2 regions of the Blautia sp. DFI.3.45 genome follow, and region 2 is predicted to be linked to the other one. Evidence: predicted binding sites of a transcription regulator. Region 2 holds the regulator's gene; the other holds the start of a gene.

Region 1 (11,199 bases), on a different contig from region 2:
AGCCAAGATCAACGAAATCGGTGAAGAACTGGCAGAAATCTACCACGTCCAACACCTCCCATCTGACTTCAAGAAAAAAAACGGCTACAAACGTTCCATCGAACTATCCCACGAATACGACCTCTACCGTCAGAACTACTGCGGTTGCGTCTATTCCCGAAGAGAGGCTGAAAACAGAAAATAAAGCAGTAACCACAATTATGTAACATATAGCCAATACCCAGTGAAGAAAAAGAAGGTGTGTTGGGGTGCATTTGAGGGTTCTTGTAATTCTTGGTATTCGGGAATCTGCGTTATGAGCCGACCGTCTCACGTGTCTGAGCGAAGTTTGCAACGGAGCGAGTTTGAGAGGGCGGCTCATGGTTTTAGCAGATTCCCGAATGCCTTAGAATTACAGGGTTCCGAAACTAAGCCCCAACACACCTTCTTTTTCTTCACGTACCTTTTGAATGATTCCAAACTAACTACTTTGCAATACTGAAAAAATATGTTACACTAACACGTAAAAGCAATAATACCAAAAATAAAGAAGAAACGAGGAATAACACAATGGCACAGCTTTGGGGCGGACGTTTCACAAAAGAAACAGACAAACTTGTATATAACTTCAACGCATCCATCTCTTTTGACCAGAAATTCTATGAGCAGGACATCAGAGGCAGCAAAGCACACGTAGCAATGCTCGCCAGACAGGGGATCCTGACAGCAGAAGAAAAAGATCAGATCGAAGCAGGTCTTGACGGAATCCTTGCAGATGTAAGATCCGGCAAACTCGAAATCACATCCGAATATGAAGATATCCACAGCTTTGTCGAAGCAAACCTTATCGACAGAATCGGTGATGCAGGCAAGAAACTTCACACAGGAAGAAGCCGTAACGACCAGGTAGCCCTTGACATGAAACTCTATGTAAGAGATGAGATTGACGAGACAGACGAACTGGTAAAGAAACTTCTCGAAGCACTTCAGAAGATCATGGAAGAGAATGTCCACACATACATGCCAGGCTTCACACACCTCCAGAAAGCGCAGCCGGTCACACTGGCTCACCACGTAGGCGCATACTTTGAAATGTTTGTACGTGACAGAAGCAGACTTGCAGATATCCGTAAGAGAATGAACACCTGTCCTCTGGGTGCAGGCGCACTGGCAGGAACCACCTACCCGCTTGACAGAGAATATACAGCACAGCTTCTCGGTTTCGACGGCCCGACCAGAAACAGCATGGACTCTGTATCAGACAGAGACTATGTGATTGAGCTTCTGTCCGCATTCTCCACAATTATGATGCACATGAGCCGTTTCTGCGAAGAAATCATTATGTGGAACTCCAATGAATACCGCTTCGTAGAGATAGACGATGCCTACAGCACAGGCAGCAGTATCATGCCTCAGAAAAAGAACCCGGATATCGCAGAACTTGTAAGAGGAAAAACAGGACGTGTATACGGGGCATTAACATCTATCCTTACAACCATGAAAGGAATCCCTCTTGCATACAACAAAGATATGCAGGAAGACAAAGAACTTACATTTGATGCCATTGACACTGTAAAAGGATGTCTTGCCCTTTTCACGGGCATGATCTCCACTATGCAGTTCAACAAACAGAATATGGAAGCAAGTGCAAAGAATGGCTTTACAAATGCTACAGATGCAGCCGATTATCTGGTAAATCATGGAGTACCTTTCCGCGATGCACACGGCATTGTAGGCCGTCTGGTGCTTACCTGTATTGATAAAGGGATTTCTCTGGATGAACTTCCTCTTGAAGAATATAAAGCCATCAGCCCGGTATTCGAGAACGATATTTACGAAGCGATCAGTATGAAAACCTGTGTGGAAAAACGTATGACCATCGGTGCACCGGGACCTGACGTGATGGAGAAAGTGATCGCTGAGAACAAAAAATATCTGGAAGAAAATTAAAAAAATGCTTGCAATTTATTTTGGTTTGTTATAGTATGTACAAGAAAGACAGATGTACGTAATATAAGGACACCTGGATAAAAATGTCCGCGCAAGGGTAGAGACGCGGGCAGAAGATAAAGAGGAGAAAGATATTATGAGTGAAAAGCTTAGAGTCGGTATTTTAGGTGCTACAGGTATGGTAGGTCAGAGATTTATCTCTCTGCTTGAGAATCATCCATGGTTTGAAGTTGTAACTGTAGCTGCAAGTCCGAGAAGTGCAGGAAAGACATACGAAGAGGCAGTTGGCGGAAGATGGAAAATGGATACTCCAATGCCGGAGGGTGTCAAGAATCTTGTTGTTATGAACGTAAACGAAGTAGAGAAGGTTGCTGCAACAGTTGATTTCGTATTCTCTGCTGTAGATATGTCAAAAGAAGAGATCAAGAAGATCGAAGAAGAATATGCTAAGACAGAGACACCGGTTGTTTCCAACAACAGTGCTCACAGATGGACACCGGATGTACCGATGGTAGTGCCGGAAATCAATCCGGAACACTTCGATGTAATCGAATCCCAGAAGAAACGTCTTGGAACAACACGCGGATTTATCGCTGTTAAACCAAACTGCTCTATCCAGAGTTATGCTCCTGTATTAACTGCATGGAAAGAGTTCGAGCCATATGAAGTAGTTGCTACTACATATCAGGCAATCTCCGGAGCAGGTAAGACATTTAAGGACTGGCCGGAAATGGTTGGAAACATCATCCCATACATCGGCGGCGAGGAAGAGAAGAGCGAGAAAGAGCCATTAAGAATCTGGGGTAAAGTAGAAGACGGTGTAATCAAACCTGCTACAGAACCGGTTATTACATGCCAGTGTATCCGTGTACCGGTACTGAACGGACATACAGCAGCTGTATTCGTTAAATTCCGTAAGAATCCTACTAAAGAGCAGCTTATCAAAGCATTAGTAGAGTTCAAGGGACTTCCACAGGAATTAGAACTTCCAAGTGCTCCGAAGCAGTTCATTCAGTATCTGGAAGAGGACAACCGTCCGCAGGTTACAGAGGATGTAAACTTCGAACATGGCATGGGCGTATCTGTAGGACGTCTTCGTGAAGACACCGTATATGACTGGAAATTCGTAGGACTTTCCCACAATACAGTCAGAGGTGCAGCAGGCGGAGCAGTTCTCTGTGCTGAAACCTTAAAAGCAAAAGGATATATCCAGGCGAAATAATTTATAGAAAATAATAAAAGAGGTGCCGGTAACGGTGCCTCTTTTTATGAGGACACGACGGATTATGAAAGAAAAAGTTCTGACAACAGTGGTGACTTTTGAAACTACCACTCAGGCAATTGCCATGGAAAGGGAATGTAAGAAAAACAAATTTACAGGCAGACTGATCCCTGTGCCAAGAGAAATATCAGCTTCCTGCGGCCTTGCGTGGAAATGTGGGGAACAGAACGAAGAAGAAACAGCTTCCTATATGAAGGAACAGGATCTGGAATATGAAAAGATTTATAGGATTCTTGCGTAAAATGGAAAGATTTATAGGAACACCTGATATATGGTAAACGGTTCACATTTTGACGGATATGTGAAAACATGATACAATGATAGCACTGAATCTCTTGTTATAGAAGATATGTAACTATTTGGCAGTCTGTCGGCTGTGAAAGTACGTTACTGTTCACTCCGTTTACAGTAACGAAAGTATTGAACAGTTACGAGGAGATTCTGAATATGGAGATCAATTGGGGTGAACTGACTTATGGGAAATGAAATGAAAAAAAATGAAGTGCGTCTTACACAGCTTGCCAGTGCAGCCGGATGCGGTGCTAAGATTGGCCCGAAGGTTCTGGCACAGGTAGTAGGCAAACTTCCGAAATTTACAGATCCGATGCTTCTGGTAGGTCCGGAGACATCAGATGATGCAGCAGTATACAAGATTAATGATGAACTGGCAATGATCCATACAGTAGACTTTTTTCCGCCAGTAGTGGATGATCCGTATATGTACGGGCAGATCGCAGCAGCCAATGCACTGAGTGATGTCTATGCAATGGGCGGTGTTCCGAAACTGGCATTAAATGTGGTAGCATTTCCAAACTGCCTTGGTCCGGAAGTACTGGAGCAGATTCTGCGCGGCGGTGCAGATAAGGTCATGGAAGCCGGAGCAGTCCTTGCAGGCGGGCATACTATCAATGATAAAGAACCGAAATACGGACTCTGTGTAACTGGTTATGTGCATCCGGACAAAATGTGGAAAAATTACGGCGCAGAAGAAGGAGACATCCTTATTCTTACCAAACCGCTGGGCTGTGGAATCCTTAACACTGCCATTAAGGCAGAAATGGCGTCTCAGGAAGAAATTGAGAGAGTTCAGAAAATCATGGCGAAGCTGAACAAATATGCAGCAGAGATTGCATCTAAATACACGATCCACAGCTGCACCGACGTAACAGGATTCAGTCTTGCAGGTCACAGTCTGGAAATGGCAAAAGGCAGCCGGAAAACCCTGGTGATCCAGTCTGAGAAACTTCCGATCATTGAGGGTGTTGAAGAGTATGCACAGATGGGGCTGATTCCTGAAGGTGCATACAGAAATCGTGACTTCGCAGGCGATGAAGTACGAAGTGAGATTAAGGAACTCTGGATGGAGGATCTGGTATTTGATCCGCAGACATCCGGCGGACTTCTGCTTGCAGTACCGGCAGAAGAAGCTGATGCCCTTGCAGAAGAGCTTGCAGGTATGGATATCTTCGGCGGTGTTATCGGATATGTAACAGAATTGCAGGATAAAGCAGTTGTATTTGAATAAAAAAATCAGCTTTACTTTCAGACATGCTCTGCACGCCTGCGGAGATCTTTCTTGTCTTTTGCGCTCTGCCGAACTGTCTTGAATGCATTAGTTTATGGAATTGCTATAAAAATCTTCGAATATAATGGAACATAATTACAAATCGTTACTGTTCACTCTGTTCACAGTAACGTAGCCAAAATTCATTCCAGATTGCCTGCGGCAATGGAATTTTGGCTTGTATGTCTCGGGATTTTGGCATATTCATGCCAAAACACCTCGCGGGATAGTGGTGTGTGAACAGTAACTACAAATCTGATGAATATTCTTGAATTGTTTGACGATTTCGGTTGTGAAACAGATATTCAGGTGATATAATGTTCTCAATAAAATACATTGCGGAGGTGTAGTTATGAATTACGAAGATGTACAGAAAGTGTCAAATGCGGCGAAAGCCAAGAGTAACCTGGTGAATACCAACTTTTTCAAGTACTTCATACGTGCGATCATGGCGGGTTTTTTTATTGATGTGGCCATGATCTACAGTAATGTAGTTGGAAACGTATTCTCCAAGACCATGCCTGAATGGGGAAAATTTGTGGGGGCATTAGTATTCTCCATTGCAGTGCTTCTGATCAGCTTCGTAGGCGGCGAACTTTTTACAGGAAACAATATGGTAATGGCGTTCGGAGCCTATGATAAACAGGTGAGCTGGAAAGAGGCAGGTAAGGTATGGGGCGTAAGCTACCTTGGAAACTTTGTCGGATGTGCAATTTTAGCATTGCTGTTTGTATGGGCCGGAGCGTCCGGAACAGCAGATTATTTTGCAGGATTTATCGGAAACAAGCTGAGTGTTCCGCTCGGACAGATGTTTTTCAGAGCAGTACTCTGTAATTTCTTCGTCTGTCTTGGTGTGCTCTGTGGTATGAAATTAAAGAGTGATGCAGGAAGATTCCTGATGATCGTTATGTGTATCTCAGGATTCGTTGTAAGCGGATTTGAGCACTGCATCGCAAACATGGGAATCTTTGTTACCGCATACTGTCTGGTACCTGGATTATCCCTTGGAGCCATGGTAAAGAGCATGGTAGTAGTAACTTTAGGAAATATGGTGGGCGGTGCCCTGTTGCTGGCATGGCCGCTCAGAAAGATGAGTGCAGATAAATAATATGTCAAAAGCTTTATACATAGCCGAAAAGCCCAGTGTGGCACAGGAATTCGCAAAAGCTTTGAAAATCAACGGACAAAGACGGGATGGCTACCTGGAATCTCAGGACAGCGTGGTGACCTGGTGTGTGGGACACCTGGTCACCATGAGCTACCCGGAAAAATATGATATCAAATATAAAAGGTGGAGTTTAGATACCCTGCCTTTTTTGCCGCGCGAATTTAAATATGAAGTGATCCCCGGAGTGCAGAAGCAGTTTGAGATTGTCAAAGGACTGCTTAACCGTGAGGATGTGGACACCATTTACGTGTGTACCGACTCCGGACGTGAGGGGGAATACATTTACCGTCTGGTGGCACAGATGGCAGGTGTTCATGGAAAAAAAGAAAAGAGGGTCTGGATCGACTCTCAGACAGAAGAAGAGATCATGAGAGGAATCAGAGAGGCAAAAGATCTGTCGGCATATGACAATCTTTCTGCTTCAGCCTATCTTCGGGCGAAAGAAGACTATCTCATGGGAATTAATTTTTCCCGTATACTGACACTGCGTTATGGAAACAGTGTGTCAAATTATTTAAATACGAAATATCAGGCCATTTCCGTAGGACGGGTTATGACCTGTGTACTTGGAATGGTAGTGCGAAGAGAGCGCGAGATCCGTGCATTTGTGAAAACTCCGTTTTATCGCGTACTCAGCAGCATTGCCCTTGAGGGAGAAAACTTTGAGGGAGAGTGGAGAGCTGTGGAAGGCAGCAGATATTTCCAGACTCCTTATCTGTATAAAGAGAACGGATTTAAAGAGAAAGCCTATGCTGAAAAACTGATACAGGAGCTGTCTGTGAGTCAGCCGTTGCAATGTACAGTAGAGAAAATCGAGCGGAAAAAAGAGAACAGGAATCCGCCACTTTTATTTAACCTGGCGGAGCTTCAGAATGTGTGTTCCAAGCTGTTCAAGATTAGCCCGGATGAGACATTAAAAATCGTACAGGAACTGTATGAAAAGAAACTGGTCACTTATCCCAGAACAGATGCCCGTGTATTGTCTACTGCGGCAGCAAAGGAGATTTATAAGAATATCTCCGGGCTGCGTAATTATGAACATACAGCAGAGATCGCACAGCACATTATTGAACAGGGAAATTACAAAAATCTGGCAAAGACCAGATATGTTAATGATAAGCAGATCACAGACCATTATGCAATCGTACCCACAGGCCAGGGCTTAAACGCATTGAGAAGTGTTTCTCTTACTGCGCAGCGTGTATATGAGACCATTGTCAGAAGGTTTGTATGTATTTTTTATCCTCCTGCAGTATATCAGAAGATCAGTCTTGTGACAAAAATTCAGAATGAGAGCTTCTTTTCTTCATTTAAAGTACTGCTGGATGAAGGGTACTTAAAAGTTGCCACAAATTCTTTTGCGAAGCGAAAAGCAGCAGATGCCATGAGTGGTGGAAACAGAGCCGGCGCAGCCGGCAATGAGGGAAGTGAAGAGGAAGATCCGGATACAGGAAAAAACGGCGGGAACAAAGCTGATGATTCGGCTGAGGATATGGCGTGTGATACCAGACTTCTTGCCGCATTGCAGAACCTGAAAAAAGGTGATATACTCTCTGTGGACAGTCTGAGTATCAAAGAGGGCGAGACATCGCCGCCAAAGCGTTATAATTCCGGTTCTATGATTCTTGCAATGGAGAATGCAGGTCAGCTGATCGAGGACGAAGAGCTTCGTGCCCAGATTAAAAGCTGCGGAATCGGAACCAGTGCCACCAGAGCGGAAATTCTTAAGAAACTGTGCAATATCAAATATCTGGCACTCAATAAGAAAACCCAGGTGATCACTCCAACCCTTCTTGGAGAGATGATCTTTGATGTGGTAAACTGCTCCATCAGACAGCTTCTGAACCCGGAACTGACTGCAAGCTGGGAAAAAGGACTGAATTATGTGGCAGAGGGCAGTATTACAGAACAGGAATATATGGATAAGCTGGAACATTTTGTGCGCCTTCGCACCAGACAGGTGGAGGACAGCAATATCCAGCCATATCTGAGACAGTTCTTTGATGCTGCAGCAGTGAATTATAAGGATTCATTTGAAAAAAACAGTGCGAAAACAACAGGCAGATCAACGTCCGCAGCGGGACGATCACGTACCTGCAGAAAGCCGTCTGCTTCAAAGTAGTGTGTATTTGTGACAGATAAAAGAAAACATGTCATCATAGCGAGAGAAAAGAGGAAAATATTATGTTAAAAGATTTTACAATTGCAAACCTTCTGGATCTGAACGAAACAATCGCAAAGGATTTATTTGAAGGAAAAACATATCCATGGGAAGTATTACCGGAGATCGGAGATTTCATTCTGAAACTGGGACAGACCTTAAGTGAAGAAGAATACGACCACCCGTCAGAAGATGTATGGATCGCCAAGAGTGCCAAAGTAGCACCTACAGCCTGCATCAACGGTCCGGTCATCATAGGTAAAGAAGCAGAAGTACGCCACTGTGCATTTATACGCGGAAAAGCAATTATAGGTGAGGGTGCAGTAGTAGGTAATTCTACGGAATTAAAGAATGCGGTACTTTTCAACAAGGTACAGGTTCCGCACTACAATTATGTAGGCGATGCAGTTCTCGGCTACAAATCCCATATGGGTGCAGGTTCCATCTGTTCCAATGTAAAATCTGACAAGAAACTGGTAGTTGTAAAAGACGGTGACGAGAAGATTGAAACAGGTCTGAAGAAATTCGGCGCAATGCTTGGAGATAACGTAGAAGTGGGCTGCGGTTCTGTATTAAATCCCGGAACTGTGATCGGACGCTGCTGCAATATTTATCCACTTTCCTCAGTAAGAGGCTGCGTACCTGCAAATCACATTTATAAGTCAAAAACAGAAGTTGCAGAAAAGAAATGATTTAACCGAATCAAGTAGCGAAGGGGATTGCGAATATCCGTTTGACAAGGTATTTTTAGAAGATAATTCAAAGGATAGAAGAGGCAGGTTGTATGAAGGATATTATTTCAGTCATACAGCCTGCCCTTTTATATTTTTATGTCTGTCTGATATAGAAGATATTTGTTGTACCTGATATTACATATGAAATAAAAGTTTTCTCAGGATTACCAGAATGATAATGTGCACCGGATAAAACCAGTAAAAAACATATTTCAGAAATTTTCCTTTTACAAATCCACGTTCACCATTGTACATATTAATGGAAAGAAAAGCAAAGCAGGCTTTCCATTCATAGTAAAGCCAGCAGCTTCCGATGATCGCCTGGGCGGTTTTATCGTTGCGGAACCAGTACATGATCAGCAGGAATACAAATCCCCGCCATCCGTAATCTGCCTTCAGAAACACAGAGACAGTCAGCAGTGCCAGCACGCAGACAAGCTGCATTTTCTGATTATCCCAGAAGTATTCCAGGGCACAGAATGCCAGGTATCCCAGAAACAGGGTGAAAAATACATTCTGTTTTTCATATCTCCAGGTGTTGGTAAACATGAAGTTCCATGGAATCTCAGAGATACATGCAAATAGAAACAGATTCAGGCCATATTTCTTACGGTTATGTGTATGCAGAAATCCTTCCACTAACAGAAAACAGAAAATTGGAAAAGCGGCCCTGCCGATATCCCGGAAAATCCGATACCAGCTGTAATCCACGCCGCCGAAACTGAAAAGGGTTGCAGTTGTGGCAGGATAATTATACAGGATCATTAAGCCGGTATGGTCAATCAGCATCAGGGTGATGGCAATTAATTTTAAAGCGCTTCCGCTCAGAACCTGAAATTTTGCAGGGAGAAAGGAAGCAGGTAACTTTGTTGTCATAATAGAAATCCTTTCATTAATAGAAATTAGAACTATTTTACCACAAAAAAATCAAAGATGGTTAAAAATTTTACAATTTATGACTGGACGAATCAGCACTTTTGTGAGAAAATAACACTAGGTTGTTAGGCATACTCCTCTGAAGTCATTCAGCAGACATCGGAGTTTTATCCTGTGCAGTTCATTCAGCAGTTCTGTACAGTGGAGAGTATAACAACATGAAGTTAATCTATACTTGAAAGGAGTTTTACAATGATTTATTCACGCGAAGTAGAAGAAATGTGCCCAGTTGCACAGGGCGTTCATCATGGCGCCGCTCCAATCCCAGAAGAAGCTAAATGGGTACAGGCAAAAGAAGTCAAAGACATTTCCGGTCTTACACACGGTGTTGGCTGGTGTGCACCACAGCAGGGTGCCTGCAAGCTTACATTAAATGTTAAAGAGGGTATCATCCAGGAAGCGCTGGTTGAGACTATCGGATGTTCAGGTATGACTCACTCTGCAGCTATGGCTTCCGAGATTCTTCCGGGACTTACAGTTATGGAGGCACTGAACACTGACTTAGTTTGTGATGCGATTAATACAGCTATGAGAGAACTCTTCCTTCAGATCGTTTATGGACGTACACAGTCTGCATTCTCAGAAGAAGGACTTCCAGTAGGTGCTGGACTTGAAGACCTTGGTAAAGGACTTCGTTCTCAGGTTGGTACAATGTATGGAACTCTGAAAAAAGGACCTCGTTACCTTGAAATGGCAGAAGGTTATGTAACAGGTATTGCTCTTGATGCAGATGATGAGATCATCGGATATCAGTTCGTAAGCCTTGGAAAAATGACTGATTTCATCAAAAAAGGCGATGACCCGAATACTGCATGGGAAAAAGCAAAAGGTCAGTATGGCCGTGTTGCAGACGCTGTTAAAATTATCGACCCAAGAAAAGAATAATTTAGGAGGTAACAGGAAATGGCTTTATTTGAATCATATGAGAGACGAATTGACAAGATCAATTCTGTTTTAAACAGCTATGGCATTGCTTCTATCGAAGAAGCTGAGAAAATCACAAAAGACGCAGGTCTTAATGTTTACGATCAGATCAAAGGCATTCAGCCGATCTGTTTTGAGAACGCTTGCTGGGCATACACAGTAGGTGCTGCGATCGCAATCAAAAAAGGATGTAAGAAAGCAGCAGATGCAGCAGCAGCTATCGGTGAAGGACTTCAGGCATTCTGTATTCCTGGATCCGTTGCTGATACACGTAAAGTAGGTCTTGGACATGGTAACCTTGGCAAGATGCTTCTTGAAGAAGAAACAGAGTGCTTCTGCTTCCTGGCTGGACATGAGTCCTTCGCAGCAGCTGAAGGTGCTATCGGTATCGCTGAGAAAGCTAACAAAGTTCGTCAGAAACCATTACGTGTTATCCTGAACGGTCTTGGTAAAGATGCTGCTCAGATCATCTCCCGTATCAACGGCTTTACATATGTAGAG
Region 2 (11,199 bases):
TACATATCTCCAAAAGCATCTGCCACCACAGTACAGGCATCCTTCAGAACGCAAACCGCTCCAGACTCCTTTGCATAATCAGCTGCAGTCTGTGCCAGACAATCCTGGATCTTACCGATTTCTTTTCCGCACAGACGACTCATCTCACCAATATGAGGTGTCAGGATCACATGTTCCCCGATAAAACACTTCCAGTTGTCATGGACTGACAGAAGATTCAGGCCATCTGCATCCAGAATTACTGTTTTTTTACACTCAGCTGCCTTCGCCAGGAACCACTGAGCTCTTTCCCTGCTCTGCGCTCCGGTTCCAAGACCCGGTCCTATCACAAGCACATCACACCAGTCAAGCATTGCCTGGTTTTTTTTCTCATCAAAATCACAGGTGATCATGGCTTCCGGCAACAGTGTCTGCAACGGAATCCTGTTGGCCTCCACGGTCTGAATTCTCACCATTCCCGCAGAGCTTTTCAGAGCAGCTGCTGCACTCAGATATGCAGCTCCGCACATTCCTTCGCTGCCAGCTATAAGAAGAACCTTACCGAAGGTTCCTTTATTTCCATAGGGAACTCTCTCCGGAAGCATTTTTAAATCTTCACGTTCCAGATGATGCATACAGATTTTCTTTCCGGGTATGGAATAGATTCCGATATCCGTAACAACGATCTCACCGCCATACATGCGTCCGGGATAAAAACACAGCCCTCTTTTGCGAAAAGCAAAGGTAACCGTAAGATCTGCCCGGAATGCAATCCCCTTCTCAAATCCGGTATCTGAGTCAATCCCGGATGGAATATCCACAGCTACTTTATACGCAGATGCCCGGTTCATTGTACTGATAAGCTCTGCATATTTTCCCTCTACAGGTCTGCTCAGTCCAACCCCAAAGATGGCATCTACTATAGTAGTATATTCATCCGGATCCAGGTTATGCACCCGGGGCACCTGATAATATTCTGCTGTTTTAAGCTGTCCGGCAGTTTCAGCAGTCATTTTCTCTTCCTTACCCGCAATATAATACCAGGTTCTGACTCCTCTCAACTGAAGCAGTCTGGCAATCGCCAATCCGTCTCCGCCATTGTTGCCGGTTCCGCAGACCACAAGGATTTTCTCTTTTTCTTTATTCTTTAATCTCTGTACAATCTCCTCAACCGTCTTTAATGCCGCCCTCTCCATAAGTACTGGAGACGATATCCCGGCTTTCTGAATCGTATTATGATCCAGTTCTTTCATCTCAACAGCAGTTACAATCTCTCTCATCTGTTCACCTCCTGTTTACAATAACACATTTACATACAAGAGAAAAGCTGTGATCAGATGACCACAGCCTTGTGTTTCACAGTTATCCCTTACATCCCTTCATGTTCCTTTCTGTACTCACTCAGGTTATAGGACAAAGTCATAAGACTCTCTGAAAGATGTACGTTCTCTACCATTACATCCTCCGGGGCATCCAGATCAATATGTGCAAAATTCCAGATTGCCTTAATTCCATTATCAATCAAAATCTTTGCCATCTCTTTGGCTTTAATTTTAGGAAGAGTCAAGATCGCGATCTCAACCTCATTCTCCTTCAGAAACAAAGGAAGATCGCTCAACATCTGAATCTCAATTCCACGAACTGCAATCCCCTCAAGTACAGGATTGACGTCAAAAATACCAACCAGCTTAAATCCGCGCTTTTCAAAATCCACATAATTGGCCAATGCCTGTCCCAAATTACCGGCACCCAGAATAATCATCGGATGTACAGTATCCAGCCCAAGGATCTTACCGATTTCTGTATACAAATAGCGTACATTATAGCCGTAACCCTGCTGACCAAAACCACCGAAATTATTTAAGTCCTGACGAATCTGGGAAGCCGTCACATGCATCTTCTTGCTAAGATCATTTGAAGATATACGCTCTACATTCTCCTCCATCAATTCACCGAGGTAGCGGTAGTACCGCGGCAAACGCTTGATTACCGCTTTCGAAATTTCCTTAGCTTCCACAAATTTTCCCTCCTTAGCTTATCTATGTCAATTATACCCAGATGTTATTTTATTGTCAAATTAAATTTGTACTTTTTGACCAAATATTTCTGTATTTTTTTATCAATTTCATTCTGAAAAATTCCCCGGAATATCATATTTTCTTCCATGCATCCATCCGGTGCTTTCTTTTCTCTGGACAAAATCTCTTAAAATGCTTTCAAAAACAGGCATTTTCGATTATAATAGTACGCGGACAAATTACAAACGGAGGAATTCCTATGATTTTATCATGTCAGAATATCTGTAAATCCTTTGGCGAAAAAATCATTCTCAAGGATGCCAGTTTCCATATAGAAGACCGCGAAAAGGCAGCTCTCATCGGCAATAACGGTGCAGGCAAGACGACTCTGCTGCGAATCATTATGCATGAGCTCTCCCCGGATTCAGGAAACGTGGTACTTGCCAAAGATAAAAATATCGGCTACCTTGCCCAGTATCAGGACATTCATGGCCATCATACCATTTACGAAGAACTGATTTCCACCAAACAGCACATTATTGATATGGAGAACCGTCTGCGCTCTCTGGAACAGGAAATGAAAACCACCACCGGAGATGCTCTGGACAGCCTGATGAATACTTACACAAGACTGAGTCACCAGTTTGAACTGGAAAATGGTTACGCTTACAAAAGTGAGATCATGGGTGTATTAAAAGGTCTTGGTTTCACAGAAGAAGATTTCGAACGCCAGATAGAAACTCTTTCAGGCGGCCAGAAAACCCGCGTAGCTCTGGGTAAACTGCTTCTTGCCAGCCCTGACATTCTTCTTCTGGATGAGCCTACCAACCATCTGGATATGGAGAGTATTTCCTGGCTGGAAACCTATCTTCTGAATTACCCGGGTGCTGTATTTATCGTATCCCACGACCGTTACTTTCTTGACAAAGTTGTAACAAAAGTTGTGGAAATCGAAGCAGGAAATATGCGTATGTACAGTGGCAACTATTCTGCCTATGCCCTGAAAAAAGCCCAGCTGCGTGACGCCCAGTACAAAGCCTATCTGAACCAGCAGCGGGATATCAAACATCAGGAAGCAGTCATTGCCAAGCTGAAATCCTTTAACCGCGAGAAATCCATCAAACGTGCGGAAAGCCGCGAGAAAATGCTGGATAAAGTCCAGCGCATTGATAAACCACAGGAGATTCAGAATCAGATGCGCATTTCCCTGGAACCAAGATTTGTCAGCGGAAATGATGTCCTTACTGTGGAAAGTCTTTCCAAATCTTTTCCCGGACAGACACTTTTCAGTGACATCTCCTTTGAGATCAAACGTGGAGAACGTGTAGCCCTGATTGGCAATAACGGCACAGGCAAAACCACCATGTTAAAGATCATCAATGGGCTGATTGATGCAGACAGCGGCAGATTTACTCTTGGTTCCAAGGTACAGATTGGCTACTATGACCAGGAACACCATGTTCTTCATATGGAGAAAACTATTTTTGAGGAAATCTCAGATGCTTATCCCACACTTACGGAAACAGAAATTCGAAATATGCTGGCAGCATTCCTTTTCACAGGGGATGATGTATTCAAACTGATCTCCGCTCTGTCCGGCGGAGAAAGAGGTCGTGTTTCCCTCGCCAAGCTGATGCTGTCCGAAGCAAACTTTCTGATCCTCGATGAGCCCACCAACCATCTGGATATCGCTTCAAAAGAGATTCTTGAAGAGGCATTGAACAGTTACACTGGAACAGTATTCTATGTTTCCCACGACCGTTACTTCATCAACCAGACAGCTACCCGGATCCTGGATCTGACCAATCAGGCAATTGTAAATTATATCGGAGATTACGACTATTATCTGGAGAAAAAAGAAGAGCTGACGGAAAAATATGCTCCGGCTGCCGCTCAGGCTGTGACAGAAGCAAAGCAGGCTTCTGATAACAAGCTTTCCTGGCAACAGCAGAAAGAAGAACAGGCCCGCCAGCGAAAACGAGAGAATGAACTAAAAAAAGTAGAAGCCCGCATTGAAGAACTTGAAACCAGAGATAAAGAGATCGACGAAACCATGATTCTCCCGGATATCTGCACAAATGTGGCAGAATGTGCGAAACTCAGCAAAGAGAAAGCCGCCATTACCGAAGAATTAGAAGGATTATATGAAAAATGGGAAGAACTTGCATAATGCAGGTTCTTCCCATTTTCGCAGTTTATAACTTTTTACAGGTTTCTCCGCTGCAGTGTGATCCTGCCCGGAGAACTTTATAATGTTATAGAAACATTACCGGATAATTTCTGAAATTATAAAATTTCATCCAGTCTCTCTCTGATGGCAAGGATGAAATCTTTGCTGTTCAGTACTGTCACATCCTCAAGAGAAGTGATCAGCGCAAGGTCTTTTGTCATCTTACCGCTTTCAATCGTCTCCAGAGTCGCCTTCTCCAGTTTATCAGCAAATTCCATCAATTCTTTATTGCCGTCCAGCTCACCTCTTTTTCTCAGAGCTCCAGTCCATGCAAAAATAGTTGCTACAGAGTTAGTAGATGTCTCCTCACCTTTCAGATAGCGATAATAATGTCTCTGTACAGTTCCATGAGCAGCTTCATATTCGTAATATCCCTGTGGAGATACCAGTACAGATGTCATCATAGCCAGAGAACCAAATGCTGAAGAAACCATATCGCTCATAACATCTCCATCATAGTTCTTGCAGGCCCAGATAAATCCGCCTTCAGCCTTCATGACACGAGCTACGATATCATCGATCAGGCTGTAGAAATATTCAATGCCTGCTGCTTCGAATTTCTCCTTAAACTCATCTTCATAAATAGTTGCAAAGATTTCCTTAAAACGTCCGTCATAAATCTTGGAGATCGTATCCTTGCCGCCAAGCCACAGGTTCTGTTTTGTATCCAGTGCATAATTAAAACAGCATCTTGCAAAACTTGTGATAGAATCATCCAGATTGTGCATACCCTGAAGCACACCCGGTCCCTCATAATGATGGATCAGCTCTTTTCTCTGCTGTCCGTCTGCACCTTCAAATACCAGATAAGCATCTCCGGGACCGTCAATATACATCTCTGTGTTCTTATACACATCACCATAGGCATGACGTGCGATGGTGATCGGTTTCTTCCAGTTCTTAACACATGGTTCAATACCCTTCACTACGATTGGGGCACGAAAAACAGTTCCGTCGAGAATTGCACGAATCGTTCCGTTAGGACTCTTGTACATTTTCTTTAAGGTATACTCTTCCATTCTTGCCTTATTAGGAGTGATAGTTGCACATTTCACTGCTACGCCGTACTTCTTTGTAGCCTCTGCTGCATCAACAGTTACCTGATCATCCGTTTCATTTCTGTATTCCAGACCAAGGTCATAATACTCAGTGTTCAAATCAATATACGGAAGAAGAAGTTCATCTTTGATTATTTTCCAGAGAATTCTGGTCATCTCATCTCCATCCATCTCCACAAGTGGTGTCTGCATCTGAATTTTTTTCATGTTAATCCTCCTCTTTGGCTCTCATCCAGTTAACTATCATGATAGCCGAAAACAGACCGTTCGTCAATGCTTTTATACACTAAAGCAATATTTTGCCAAATAAAATGATTACTGATCACAGTTCCATAAAGCGTTCCAGATCCAGTTCTCCCCATCCCTGCTGATTCTTTGGCAATCCCATATCCCTGGCACTTTCTTTCAATTTCATCTTGATCTGAACATTAGTCAGCTCCGGATTCTTCTCAAGCATCAATGCTGCTGCCCCTGCAACCAGAGGTGTAGACATAGAAGTACCACTCTTCACTCCATATCCGTTATCTGCTCCCGGTGCACAGGCAAGAACATGATTCCCGGGTGCAACCAGATCCGGTTTACAAACACACTCAAATGTAGGTCCCCTGCCTGATATGGCAGTCCGTCCTGTAAGCAGATCGCTGGAGCCTACTGTGATAATCTTCCGGCTGCTTCCCGGTGCTGTCACACTTCCTGCCTTCGGTCCCTGATTTCCTGCCGCAGCCACTACCACCAGACCTGCATCCCAAAGTTGTTCCACACCTGCGATCAGAACTCTGTGATCTTCTGCTCTCCTACAGGTTGTTCCCACCGAGATATTCACTACACGTATCCCATAATATCTCTTATTCTCCAGGATCCAGCGAAAAGCCTGTAAAACATCTTCTTTCCTGCCATTTCCCGTTCTGTCGAGCACCTTCAGAACTATCAGGCTACACCCGGGGGCAATTCCTCTGATCCGTCCTTCCGAAGCCCTTCCGTCACCGCCAATGATCCCACATACATGGGTTCCATGAGAATTATCATCATAAGGTCTGATACGATGTCCGATGAAATCTTGAAACGCAAGTATTCTCCCTGTAAAATCTATATGAGGAAAAATCCCGGTATCCAGAACACACACACCCACGTGCTTTCCTGTATATCCGGAATCATCTGAATTCTTCATAAAAAATCCTCCGAATCATCTGGATAATGAAATCTTACCGCAACTGTTCATCAGGTCGCTACAAAGACAATGAACATTTGCGTCTTACTTTAAATTATTCGGAAGATTATATTTTTGTGTCCGACAGTTTCTCCTGTCATATCTCCGTTTTTCTGTAAATAAAATGTATAAAGCTTCCATGATATGCAGATACTTCTGATATGCAAAACAACAGGCATATACAGAATCTGTTACAGAAATCCCGAAAATATCCTTATAGCAATTTCATAAAATAACTGTAACCATCTGCATAATATTAAGGAGACAAATTATGACTGCATTATTATTGATACTGGTATTTTTACTCTTTCAGACCTTCGTCCTGCTCTGCTGTGTAGCTGCCGGAAATGACGCTGCCTCCCAGGAAATCTCCGATCAGGAACAAATGGAATTTATCCGGGAATGGAAAAAAATACATTGCAGCAGCCCTCAAAAATAAAGGGCTGCTGCAATGTGCTGATAAACCTTCTACATCACATAACAGTCATATCGTATTGCTTTTCCTTTTAATATATAAGAAGGCTCTCTTCCATCAAGACAGACGCTCTTAAGAGGACGTTTTACGATAATTCTGGAAGGTCCGGCTTTGATAGCTGCATCAAAAAGATCTTTTTCCTCAGAACATGGAGGTTCAAGTTTCTGGATCAGCTGAAGTTTTTTATTTATCAGACCGGATTTCTGTCTCTTCGGGAACATGGGATCAAGATAGATCACATCTACCGGATCCATAAGTTTCTCCATACATGACACACTGTCACCCTCCACCAGTTTCATTCTGGAAGCAATGTCTTTTAATACGGGATGCTTTCTGGCACGCCGGAGCGCATCCTTCAAAAGTGCGGCGATCACCGGATTCTGTTCGTATAATGTCACCTCATAGCCATATGCTGCAAGAAGGAAACCATCCTCCCCCATACCTGCAGTGGCATCAATTGCTTTCAGATGTTCTCCCTCTGTTTTGACCGCACGTACCAGCATTTCATGGGAAAGTCTTCCGTTTGTGACTCTGTGCAGCATTCCTTCAAAATCTCCCTGATATGTCAGGCCATAACCGGTAAGTGATACGCCCCGGGAGTCAAACATTACTGTCAGATGTTCTCCCGGTTTGTCCATAATCGGAACATTGTTCTTTCTGGCAAAAGATTCTGCCATTTCTCTTTGCCCGCCCTTACCCAGGCAGACTGTTATCTTATCATTCATTTACACATTTCCCGCAAAATTTAATTTTCTTTTAATGCTTTTTCTATTTCAGAGATCACAATTCTGAGTGCTTTGATACGGGCATATTTCTTGTCAACAGATTCCAGTACATGCCATGGTGCAAAGGAAGTGTTTGTCTTCTGAAGCATCTCATTTACGGCCACTTCATAGGCATCCCATTTCTCTCTGTTTCTCCAGTCCTCATCTGTGATCTTCCATTGTTTCTCCGGATTATTCTGTCTCTCCTGAAAACGCTCCAGCTGTGTATCCTTATCGATCTGTACCCAGAATTTAATAATGACTGCACCCCAGTCTTTAAGTTCTTTCTCAAACTCATTCATTTCGTTGTAGGCACGTTTCCAGTCATTTTCACTGCAAAATCCCTCCAGACGTTCTACCATAACTCTGCCATACCAGGTTCTGTCAAAAATAGCGATATGCCCATTTTTCGGAAGTCTTGTCCAGAAACGCCATAAATAATGTCTGGCCTTCTCATGTGGTTCCGGACTTGCAATTGGATGTACTTCATAGCCCCGGGGATCCAGAGCTTCTGTAATACGTTTGATGTTACCTCCTTTGCCTGCCGCATCCCAGCCTTCATACGTGATGATCACAGGAATACGTCTCCTGTACAGTTTATTATGGAGTTCCCCCAGTTTACTCTGGAGCTGTTTCAGTTCTCCCCTGTACTCCTCGTCATCCATTGTTTTATCTCTCAGATCAATATCCGACAGACGGGGAATCTGCTCCAGAGGGAATACATTCTGCAAAATCGGAACGGAATGTGCCTGATTCTGCATGGCAACTTCAATATTGCTTACCATAGTCTCCAGCACCTGAAGTTCCGCCCATTTTCTGTCACTGGCATCTATGATGTACCATGGTGCAGAGGAAACATTCGTGTCAGACAGATACTGAGAAAATATTTTTGCACATTTTTTGTAATGTTCATTCTGCCATTTATCAAAGTCTGACACACGCCATCTGGTGTCTTTATGATCCAGAAGTAATTTTTCACGCCGCTTCTGTTCATCCCTGTCAATCTGCATAAAGAATTTCAGCACCAGATAACCATTATCTGTAAGCTGTCGCTCAAAACGGCGGATGCTGTCAATCCGCTGTGTATAACCTTCGCCTTCAATCTCGCCCGACAGACAGTCTTTACAAGTCTGCTCCATCCAGCCGGAATCCAGAAATGTAAATTTTCCGGCTTCCGGAATCTGTTTAAAATAACGATACAGAAATGGATATCTCAGTTCTTCTGCTGTGGGAGCTGACATAGTGGCAACCTTAAAGAAACGCGGATCAATATTCTTAATGACTTTTCCGATCGTACTTCCCTTGCCGGAAGATCCCCAGCCTTCAAAGAGTACGATTACCGGGATCTTATGTTCCTTGATTTTCATCTGAAAATCATAGAGCTGACTTCTTGCTGTCTGCAGACGGATTTTGATTTCCTCTTTTTCCGGCATATGTGCCGGAGTCCATGTTGTAAGCATAACATTGATCCTCCTTTTATTTTTCTTCGTAACTGTTCAATACTCTCACAATCAGAGACTGTTGAATAGTTACCCTTTTCATTAATAGAATATCTCAAATTCAACTGAAATAATCATAACATGAAATCTGTTTATCGTAAAGCAGGTGTATGATATCACTACTGAATTGTTTTAACTGCATTATTTTATGGGATTACTATGGATTTTTTCTAAAGCCACAATATTTTCAGAATATTCTTCCCAGGTGAGATTTCGTTTGATCCTGGCCGGACTGCCCATTACCAGAGAACCATCCGGTATCACAGTATTCTTGGTAACCAGGCTTCCTGCACCTATAATACAGTCCTTTGCCAGGCAGATCCGGAAAGATTTGCCCGCCCCCAGCTGATGAGCATTACAAAATTCCTGTCTGGTAAAAGACAGCTTCTTCTTTTTATAATAAAAATGATCATATCGGATTTCAGAATTTCCGTAATCCTTTCTCAGGCCGTTATCAAAAGCAGCATTCAAATGATAATAAGGTAATCATCCGTATCTGTTTTCTCACAGTTTATCATCTCTTTGCGTCAATCCATATTTTTTTAAATCCACCGTTCCATTGACAACCTCAATTCCATCTGCTTCCAGTAGCTTTTTCTGTACATCTTTACCGCCGAAGGCAAAAGCCCCTGACAGTTCTCCTCTGAAATTCACTACCCGATAACAGGGAATATGCCCCGGATCCGGATTCTTATGGAGGGCATTCCCTACCGCTCTCGACATTCTCGGATTCCCTGCCATTTCGGCAACCTGACCATAAGTTGCAACGCATCCTTTCGGAATTTGCTTCACTGCCTCATAAATCTTCTTTGTCGGGCTGTATGTTACGAGATCATAGCTTTCGGATATCATTCTTTTAATATCTTTATCCGGTACCGTCCCATTTAGAATAATGGTATTCCAATGTTCCTTATTCTGATGATAACCAGCCTGTACAGATTCATAGGCACTTCGCCAAAAATCACGCCACTTCGGATCTGCTTTTACATTCAGATTAACATAACCGTTTCGTTCATAAATCCATAAAAAAATTTTTTTGTTTTCCCTCGCTCTTACCACTTGCCAGTTCTGATCACGGAAAGGTCTTTCCGTATATGTATTCTGAAATGATAAACCGAATTCCAACGCTGCTTCTCGTGTAATCATGCAATTTTGATTCATTTATTTCACCCTTATTCCCTGAAATTATTTCTGGCATCTTCATAATCTCTTGGAAGTCCCTCAAACAAAATTATTGCCTTATCATACTGTTCCTGCTCTATCCTCACACGGAAAAAGTTAAGCTGTTTATTACATCTATTTTTCCCCTTCATTCGCTTCCTCTATTGTCACACTCTCCTGTACCTGCATATCCGTATACTGAACACGAATAACTGCCTGCGGCCAGTTTATGCTGACCATTGCTGTTTTGTCTTTCTCATCTCCTGCTTTCCGGATAAGCTCCAGCAATTCCTTCAGTACTTCCTTTGTCAGATAACCGCCTCTCCAGTGAAAAATAAGTACCCTGCCTTTCTTCGCCGCCTGCAAAGAACGTTTATACACATCCTCTTTCTTAGTAAAAGAAAGCTTCTTCTCCTTATAGTAAAAGTGCTCATGATCACCGCAGTGAGGCGCCGGCGCAATAAGAGGCTCATGATCCCTGAAAATCTGTGAATCATCCAGATTGAAATAATCATAGCGGATTTCAGAAGTCTCACGATCTTTCCCCAGGGTATTATCAAAGGTCGCATCCAGATGATAATATGTACCTCCTATTTTTACGATATTCCATGTGTGGCGATACTTAATCCCCTTCTCAGGATTATTTCCACAGATTGCAATCACACACCAGACTCCCAGTGCATCTAACAAAACCTTTACTGCTTTTGCGATTCCCTCACAAACACCAACGCCTTGCCCCAACGGTCCGATAATTTCATGGGAATATGATTTTTTCAGTTTGTCATAGCGGATATTTTCACAGATAAAA

Evidence for each region. The regulator Rex, encoded in region 2, represses fermentation and respiration genes when NADH is low (regulators of the CRP and FNR family bind a similar motif). The targets are predictions, from matches to a motif close to ATTGTTAANTANTTAACAAT.
Region 1: the regulator Rex is predicted to act here: its motif matches at 9,772-9,791, upstream of LJE09_RS15415 (iron-sulfur cluster assembly scaffold protein).

Annotation. Positions count from the first base shown of each region.
Region 1 is NZ_JAJDMI010000062.1:891-12,089, reverse strand. It holds gene LJE09_RS15460 (epoxyqueuosine reductase QueH) at 1-184, shown strand, start outside; gene argH (argininosuccinate lyase) at 550-1,929, shown strand; gene asd (aspartate-semialdehyde dehydrogenase) at 2,066-3,151, shown strand; gene LJE09_RS15445 (DUF3343 domain-containing protein) at 3,216-3,452, shown strand; gene selD (selenide, water dikinase SelD) at 3,699-4,736, shown strand; gene LJE09_RS15435 (formate/nitrite transporter family protein) at 5,128-5,883, shown strand; gene LJE09_RS15430 (DNA topoisomerase) at 5,885-8,065, shown strand; gene LJE09_RS15425 (UDP-N-acetylglucosamine pyrophosphorylase) at 8,128-8,796, shown strand; gene LJE09_RS15420 (TraX family protein) at 8,974-9,714, opposite strand; gene LJE09_RS15415 (iron-sulfur cluster assembly scaffold protein) at 9,967-10,659, shown strand; gene LJE09_RS15410 (GGGtGRT protein) at 10,678-11,199, shown strand, end outside.
Region 2 is NZ_JAJDMI010000014.1:9,382-20,580, reverse strand. It holds gene LJE09_RS07010 (bifunctional ADP-dependent NAD(P)H-hydrate dehydratase/NAD(P)H-hydrate epimerase) at 1-1,259, opposite strand, end outside; gene LJE09_RS07005 (redox-sensing transcriptional repressor Rex) at 1,349-1,996, opposite strand; gene LJE09_RS07000 (ABC-F family ATP-binding cassette domain-containing protein) at 2,257-4,167, shown strand; gene LJE09_RS06995 (NADP-dependent isocitrate dehydrogenase) at 4,284-5,492, opposite strand; gene LJE09_RS06990 (S8 family peptidase) at 5,608-6,453, opposite strand; gene LJE09_RS06985 (class I SAM-dependent methyltransferase) at 6,961-7,692, opposite strand; gene pap (polyphosphate:AMP phosphotransferase) at 7,713-9,191, opposite strand; gene LJE09_RS19135 (hypothetical protein) at 9,372-9,701, opposite strand; gene LJE09_RS06970 (methylated-DNA--[protein]-cysteine S-methyltransferase) at 9,735-10,376, opposite strand; gene LJE09_RS06965 (hypothetical protein) at 10,403-10,543, opposite strand; gene LJE09_RS06960 (transglutaminase domain-containing protein) at 10,527-11,199, opposite strand, start outside.